DNA from 2 places in the Lysinibacillus sp. JK80 genome. Region 2 is predicted to be linked to the other one. Evidence: riboswitches for the same ligand, from Rfam matches in the RefSeq annotation. Region 2 holds a riboswitch; the other holds the start of a gene.

Region 1 (4,435 bases), 1.5 Mb from region 2:
AATCATTCAAGGTGTTGATGGCATTAAAAAGGCGTATGAAACAGGTCGTGGTAAAATCATCGTCCGTGCACAAGCAGTTGTTGAACCAATTAAGGGTGGTAAAGAGCAAATTGTTATCACTGAGTTACCATATGATGTAAATAAAGCGAATCTTGTGAAAAAAATTGATGAGCAACGTGTAGATAAACGACTAGAAGGCATTGCAGAAATTCGTGATGAATCAGACCGTACAGGCTTACGTGTCGTAATTGAGCTGAAAAAGGATGTACCAGGACAAGGAATTTTACAGTACTTGTTTAAAACAACTGATTTACAGGTAGCTTATAATTTTAATATGATTGCCATTCATAACCGTCGTCCAACGATGATGACATTGCCATTATTGCTAGATGCGTATATTGCCCATCAAAAAGAAGTGGTAACAAACCGTTCCATTTATGATTTACAAAAGGCAAAGGATCGTTCTCATATTGTAGATGGATTAATTAAAGCTCTTTCCATTTTAGATGAAGTCATTGCGACGATCCGTTCTTCTAATGATAAGAAGGATGCGAAGCTTAATTTACAAGCAAAGTTTGATTTTACAGAGGTACAAGCAGAGGCCATTGTAAGCCTGCAATTATATCGTTTAACGAATACGGATATTACAGAGCTACGTCAGGAACAGGACGAGTTAAATAAGCTAATTGCGAAGCTAGAGGGGATTCTACAAAGTGAAGCAAAGCTAGTGCGTGTTATTAAACAAGAGTTACTAGATATTAAGAAACGCTTTACAGAACCTCGTCGCTCGAAGATTGAGCAAGAAATTGAAGAAATCAAAATTACATTGGATGTCCTTGTGCCAAGTGAAGAGGTTGTCGTAACAGTAACGAAGGATGGTTATATTAAACGTACATCCACACGTTCTCATGCCGCTTCAAACGGGCAAGATTTTGCCATGAAGGATTCAGATTATTTATTGTATGAAGCAAATTTAAATACTCAGCACCATCTACTGCTTTTCACAAATCGAGGCAATTATATTTATCAGCCTGTTCATGAGCTGCCTGATATACGCTGGAAGGATCTCGGCCAGCATATTTCAAGTATTGTACCAACAGGGGAAGATGAATCGATTATTGCGGTTTATGGTTTCGAAACATTTGACCAGCCAAATACGTATGTCTTCACAGCCACAAAAGATGGCCAAATTAAGCGCTCACCACTCGCAGACTATGCGGTAACGCGTTATTCAAAGCCAATTAAAACGATGAATGTCAAGGCTGGTGATGCGATGATCTATGCATCATTTGTGACTGATGACGTGGAGCTGATGCTCACAACAGATACAGCCTATGCGATTCGTTTCCCAATGGAGGAACTACCTGTGACAGGTGTGAAAACAGGTGGTGTGAAAGGGATCACACTAAAAGATGGAGAAGCCTTAGTTGGCGTCAATGTATTACAGCCAGATGTTACCCACTATGTAGTGATTGTGACACAGCGTGGGGCCGTGAAGAAAATGAATGTCGCTGAAGTTGAAGTAGCAAGTCGTGCAAAACGTGGACTAAAAGTATTAACAGAGTTAAAAGCAAACCCTCACCGAATTGTGGCAGTTGTTCAAGCAACAGACGAGGAGCAGGTTGTGATTGAAACTGAAAAAGGTGTTCAAGAGATGATTGACGTACAAGCATTGTCTCGTGCGGATCGCCATTCCAATGGTTCATTTAAAGTGGATATTGCAACAGATGGAGCAATTTCTCATGTTGTAACAGCCAAAAAAGAACAGAAACCAAGCTAATAGCATGCCCAGCCTCTTAGGAGCGCTGGGCTTTAAGCTCTATTCAAAAATAGCACCTTGTCATTTAAGTGAAACTATGGGTATAATAATCATCGAAAAGTTCATAGCGAAAGAATGTAGGGGGGCTAGTAATTGCTAGCTGAGATTGTGTCCGGTAGACGCTGACCCTTTGAACCTGATTTGGCTCGTACCAGCGTAGGGAACATCTATTCAAAAAGCAAAGTTTTGAAGATTGATTGCAATACGTCTGGGAGGAATCCTAGGCGTTTTTTTATGTTTTCAAGCAACAGCTTGCCAACATTGTATACGCTTTCTTCTGGTGACAACATTCATTCATGAACACTTTCATATTACAAACTGGGAGGCTTTCGCATGAAAAAATGGTTTTTTATTTTATTGGCAGCACTATTGACATTAGTAGGCTGTAGTGACAAGGATGACAAGCAGGCTGCAGACAAGCTGAAAAAGGTGTCTGTGGTACTGGATTGGACGCCGAATACAAATCATACAGGACTATATGTTGCCAAAAAACTCGGTTATTTTGAGGAACAGGGTTTAGATGTTGATATTATTATGCCTGGTGAGGCGGGCGCAGATCAGCTTGTTGCTTCTGGAAAGGCGGATTTTGGCGTGAGCTATCAGGAAGGCATAACACAGGCACGAGTACAGGATGTGCCGCTGGTCTCCATCGCAGCAATTATACAGCATAATACATCTGGCTTTGCTTCTATTGCTTCGAAGGGCATTACATCGCCAAAGGATTTTGAAGGTAAAACCTATGGTGGTTGGGGCGCGCCATTAGAGCAAGCCGTTTTACAATCACTCATGCAAAAAGAAAAGGCAGATATTAATAAGCTAGATATCGTCAATGCAGGCGATTTAGATTTCTTCACAATGATGGAAAAAGATATTGATTTTGCTTGGATTTATTATGCATGGACAGGAATTGAAGCTGAGCTGCGTGGGGAAAAGATCAATATGCTATATCTTACAGATTATAGTGATCAATTAGATTATTATACGCCAGTTTTAGCTACAAATGAAAAAATGATACAGGACAATCCTGATGTTGTTAAAGCCTTTGTGGCAGCTGCATCGAAGGGCTATGAATACGCAATTGAAAACCCAAGTGAAGCGGCTGATATTTTAATCGAAGCAGCTCCTGATTTAGATAAAGCGTTGGTGCAAAAAAGTCAGGAATGGCTGGCCGATAAATACCAGGACGATGCCAAGCAATGGGGAGAGCAAAAGCTTTCGGTGTGGGAAAATTACGCGAAATGGATGTCTAGCAATCAAGTATTAGAGGGCGAATTTGATGCGAAAAAAGCCTTTACTAATGATTTCTTACCTAAAAAGGAGGCCAAATAAGATGGCAAATTCATTAATCAGTGTACAAATCATTCCGAAGACAGAGAAATATGAAGATGTTATACCATATGTCGATGCAGCAATTGCGGTGATCGATGCTTCTGGGGTGAAATATGAGGTACATCCATTGGAAACAACGATGGAGGGTGAGCTTTCAACATTGCTCCAAATCATTGAAAAAATGAATGAGAAGATGATTGAACTTGGTGCCATTAATGTCATTACACAAGTGAAAATTTTATATCAGCCAACGGGTATTACGATGGAGACATTAACGGGGAAATATCAGTAATGAAACGTGCATTACAGAAGGGAAGGACGATAATTTTTATCGCCTTCCTCTTGTTCATATGGGAACTAATCGTGCGGTTTGCTGAAGTTCCTCATTGGTTATTACCCGCACCAAGTAGTATTTTGTCGGAGGCCATTCAGTCGTATCAAACCTTTCTACCACATGCATTCGCTACAGTACAATTAGCTCTACTAGGTTTGGCCATTGGCATCGCTTGTGGGCTAACGGTGGCAGTAGTGTTGCATCGATTTACATTTATTCGAGAACTGTTTTATCCAATTCTTATTATGTCCCAGAATGTTCCTATTCTAGTCTTGGCACCGCTCCTTATTATTTGGTTTGGATTTGGGTTATTACCGAAGCTTATCATTATCTGTCTTGTGTGCTTTTTCCCGATTGTCATTGCAACGATGGATGGATTTAGACAAACAGCTCCAGAATTAAAGCATTATTTTGCCATGGTTGGTGCTACAAAGGCACAAACCTTTTGGAAGCTGGAATGGCCTTATGCCTATCCTGCTATTTTCTCAGGCATTAAAATTGCGGCTACATATAGTGTGATGGGGGCTGTGATTGCGGAGTGGCTTGGTGCAAAAAAGGGTATTGGTGTTTACATGACCCTAGCCCAGTCCTCCTTCCGTACAGATCGCGTATTTGTGGCAATTTTTGCGATTGTTCTCTTGAGCTTACTATTGTTTAGTGGTATTCGTTTAATTGAAAAATTCATGGTGAAGGGAAGAGGCTATCATGCTCAGCATTCAAAACATCGCTAAATCCTTCGATGCGCTCAAAGTCCTTGATCAACTTTCTTTTGATGTCAAGGATGGCGAGTTTGTGGCCATCGTTGGTCCTTCAGGCAGTGGTAAAAGCACACTTTTTCAATTAATTGGTGGTGTTTCGCCAATTGATCAAGGAGCCATTTTATTAAATGGAGAGGATATCCAACGAAAAAAAGGAACGATTGGCTATATGCCACAGCAGCCATGTCTATTACC
Region 2 (4,435 bases):
TGGGACGATTTATGGGACCCTTCTTTAAAGCGAAAAGTCTTTTTAGTAGATGGTGCGCGTGAAGTCATTGGGATGGGCTTAAACAGTCTTGGCTATTCTCTGAATTCACTAGATGATCAGGAACTTCGTGAAGCTACTGACAAATTAATTACACTTGCACCAAACGTTAAAGCGATCATTGGAGATGAAATCACACCGTTAATGATCAATAATGAGGCAACTGTTGCCCTTACATGGTCTGGCCAAGCAGCTGATATGATGTATGAAAATGAAGAGTTAGACTTTGCTGTACCTGAGGAAGGCTCAAACTTATGGTTTGATAATATGGTCATCCCAAAAACATCAAAAAATATTGATGGTGCCCACGCCTTTATTAACTTCATGCTAAGTGCTGAATCAGGTGCTCAAAATGCTGATTTTGTAGGCTATTCTACTCCTAATATTGCCGCTATGGACTTAATGGACGAAGAAGTTGTTTCTGACGAACGCTACTATCCTTCTGAAGAACAACGCGATACATTAGAGGTCTACAAAAATTTAGGACCTGATTATTTAGGGAAATACAACGAATTATTTTTAGAATTTAAAATGAGTATCAGATAAGTTAAACTAGCTAATTGGTTTTCACACCAATTCGCTAGTTTTTTTCTCTGCTTATCTAACTGTTATTAAACTAAGAACATTTTCAATCGACTATTTGCATTATTATATTTATAAAATATTTTATCTAAATTTTAATAGATTCTCACATTAGTGTATTTTTGATAGTCCATAACTTCTAACGCTCAACATCGCTACAATTTATAGCCATGCTTTATACCATTACAGACAGACTCTCCAAATTTTTAATTCTCCCTTTATAAGAGAAGTCCCTCAATTGTTGTTGCTTTACTAATTTATCCTCCCATAGCTTCTTTTCCCTCAACTTTTATGACTAAAATGTATTATTTCATCATGCATAGGTGCGTGGATAAAAACTTTTGTGGAAAACCATTCTAAATATAGAACCAGTACTATAATCTTAACTATTAGCCAAGCAATAATTCTTTATGATAGACTGTACTATATTTGATTACAAAAAGGGGGTTCATTCGATGACCCAGCAGAAGTCCAATAAGGCGGCTTTGTATATTTTAATGTTTAATATGTTTATCGCAATGGGGAGTATTGGCATTATTATTCCTGTCATGCCAGAGTATTTAAAAATATTTGGTGCAGCAGGACAAGTTCTAGGTATGCTAATCGCAACGTTCGCCTTAGCTCAATTCGTATTTTCTCCTATTGCTGGGAATCTTTCAGATCAGTACGGACGAAAAAATTTAATTATTTTCGGTCTTATCGTAACAGGTCTTGCACAAATCGGATTTGGCCTTGCTACAGATGTATGGATGCTCTTTTTAGCACGATTTTTAGGTGGTCTAGGTTCCGCATTTGTTGCACCTCCTATTATGGCTTTTGTCGCTGACGTCACAACCTATGAAGAACGTGGGAAAGGTATGGGGATGTTGGGTGCCGCTATGTCTCTTGGCTTTATGATTGGACCTGGTATTGGTGGCTTTTTAGCAAAGGTAAGCTTACATTTCCCATTTTTCACAGCTGGAGCTGCAGCCATTGTAGCATCTATTTTATCTTACTTTTTATTACCTTCTACCAAACCAAACACTGCTCAACAGAAACAAAAGCAAGACAATCTGGCGAAGCAAATGGCTCGTTCCATACATATGCCTTATTTTGTTATGCTCATAATTATGCTGGTGTTCTCGTTTGGAATTGCAAATTTCCAAACGACATTGTCATTATTTGTGACAGAAAAGTTTAATTACACACCTGTAGATATAGCGATTATATTAGTTGTTGGTGGTGCTTTTGGAGTAGTAGTACAAATGTTTATTATTACACCACTGTTCAATCGTTATGGTGAAATGAAAGTAGTACTAGTAAATTTATTTATTGCATCCGTTGCTATTTTCTTAATATTATTTGTTTCTGGCTTTGCCCTTATTTTAGTTGTAGCAACAATTTTCTCTACAGCAACGACATTAATTCGTCCAGCTGTTAATACACTCATCTCAAAGCTTGCAGAGAAAGAGCAGGGATTTGCTGCGGGCTTGAATAATGCCTATATGAGCCTCGGAAATATGATTGGACCCGCTTTGGCAGGTTTATTATTTGACTGGAATATGAATAGCCCATATATTTTCGGTTCTATCATATTATTAGCCTGTTTCTTCCTTGCGCTCATCTGGACAGTGAAAAAAGCACCTCATTTAATGCATCCCGATACAAAATAGTCTGAAAAATCATTGACTATTTTTAGCAGTATGTTACATTATTGTTGATTCACAAAATTGAATGATTTTAACCACTAGGGGAGTCTTTAAAAGGCTGAGACGTATATGGTAATATACGGACCCTTTGAACCTGATCTAGTTCACACTAGCGGAGGGAAGTGGCGCTACTTGCTGTTGTCACTATATACACGTAAGGCCGCTTCCTATTGTTTAAAGGGGGTGGCCTTTTTATTTTTCCTCACGAACTTTACCAAAAGGAGTGAACTTTATGTCAATTCGTAAATTAACAGTCATGGCTTTATTAGTAGCCGTTGCTGTTGCAGGCTCTACTTTCGTATCCATCCCAACAGGAATCGCACGTGCTTACCCAGTTCAGCATGCTATTAATGTGATAGGAGCCATTATACTTGGACCCGTACCAACAGTTATAGTTGCCTTTGTCACTGCCATCATTCGTATCCTTACTGGAACAGGCTCTCTACTAGCTATCCCTGGTAGTATCATCGGTGCGTTCTGTGCTGCCCTTGCCTATAAATATAGCAATAAAATGTGGTTAGCTGGTATCGGAGAAGTTATCGGAACGGGCATTCTGGCTTCACTTATTGCAGTCCCTTTTGCAAAATTATTCATGGGAACATCTGTAGCAGCATTCTTCTTCCTACCAGCCTTTTTAACATCAAGTACGATCGGTGCTATTTTAGGTGTAATGGTTGCGAGTAGCTTGCGTAAAACAGAGCTAGTAAAGAGGTTTAATTCTTCTCTTTATTGAGAGAGATTGAATTATGAGCATTCATTGAGCTGGGGTAGTCCAATTTGGATCGCTTTTTTTCTCTTTATGAGCAAAGAGCCTACTTTTTAGATAATTCTTACCCTCTTTACAAAGGGGATAACTCTCTATTTCAAGGAATATAAAAAGCAGTGCAAAACTATTCGAGTTTGCACTGCTTCCTCTATATTTAAGATCGTTTTTTCATGCCTTTTAACAACTGTGCTACATTCGTGTCTTCTGGTATAGTTTTTTCCTCAACCAGCGGCTCTTTTTTCTTCGCATTCGTTAGGAAATTCCAACCAAAACGTCTTATGGTAATATCAATAAAGAAAAGAAGCATACTTGCTAAGAGTAGCCATGTGGCAATATTTTGCCGATCTGCTCCTTTTGTCGTAAAGTCACGGAAGACATCTTGTGGTTCCTTTAAAACAGTGCCTCCTGTTCGTTGAGTTAACTCTTCTATCAGTTGGTTATTTACAGGGAGTAGTTCGTATTCAGCACTATAAGGAACACTTAGCCCTGCCTGATAAATGGCCTGCTTTTCATCTGCTATACGGAAGAAAATTAATCCAGGTTCAGCTTGTACTACAGCTCGAACTTGAGATGCGGAAATGGTTTCAAGTTGTGTTTCTAGCTCCTCCCCTGCTTCATTTACCGCTACAATATCTAAAAATGCGGCTTCATTTGTAGGGTCTGTAATCATAAAGGAACCATCTGCTTCCAATCTTACATCATAGGCTACATCATTGTAGCTTGGTAGCATTTGAGAAATAAGTGTTTGCCAAAATGCTCCCCAATTCTGCCATCTTGCCCAATCTCCTGTCCATTTACCCGTTGAATCAGATGTAAAGGCAAATGTTTTACCAAGACCATATTGCCACTGCGCTAACACAGGATCTTCTTTCTCACTTTTTGCTACAACAGTAGCCCCCTGTTTTGCCGTTGTCACAATATATGCATTCATTTGTGGGACACCATTAGCAAACAGTGAGTTCCATCCTGCTGCATTATAAATTGCCGGATAGAATGGATTGTCCTCAATATAGGTGCGGGAAATCATAGCTGTTTCTCGAGATAAAATAGAAGGAATGGTTTGCTCATCTATCACATCATAGAAACGTCCACTGCCCATGTCACTAAGCGCTTCTAATAAGTTCGCATCGGCATCTTGTCCAATCGCTACTGTCGATAAGGTTATACCCTCTTCTTTCCCTTCACCAATTAAATCCTCATAGTTCCCTGCCTGTGACTGCCCATCTGTTAAGAGGATAATATGCTTACGTTGGAGCTTTAAATCAGCAAGGTTCTCGTAGGCTTTAGCTAATGAACTATAGATTTCTGTTCCCCCACCAGGTGTTACTGATAAAATAGTATC

Evidence for each region. A riboswitch is a leader RNA that binds a small molecule or an ion and turns the genes downstream of it on or off. The one in region 2 is predicted to bind thiamine pyrophosphate.
Region 1: it holds a riboswitch for thiamine pyrophosphate, as region 2 does, so the genes downstream of both, HXV90_RS03720 (ABC transporter substrate-binding protein) here and thiW (energy coupling factor transporter S component ThiW) in region 2, are expected to answer to the same signal.

Annotation. Positions count from the first base shown of each region.
Region 1 is NZ_CP058997.1:710,573-715,007, forward strand. It holds gene parC (DNA topoisomerase IV subunit A) at 1-1,780, shown strand, start outside; TPP riboswitch at 1,889-1,999, shown strand; gene HXV90_RS03720 (ABC transporter substrate-binding protein) at 2,153-3,148, shown strand; gene HXV90_RS03725 (thiamine-binding protein) at 3,150-3,440, shown strand; gene HXV90_RS03730 (ABC transporter permease) at 3,440-4,213, shown strand; gene HXV90_RS03735 (ABC transporter ATP-binding protein) at 4,188-4,435, shown strand, end outside.
Region 2 is NZ_CP058997.1:2,214,304-2,218,738, forward strand. It holds gene HXV90_RS11535 (ABC transporter substrate-binding protein) at 1-603, shown strand, start outside; gene HXV90_RS11540 (MFS transporter) at 1,095-2,291, shown strand; TPP riboswitch at 2,358-2,465, shown strand; gene thiW (energy coupling factor transporter S component ThiW) at 2,560-3,060, shown strand; gene HXV90_RS11550 (VWA domain-containing protein) at 3,248-4,435, opposite strand, start outside.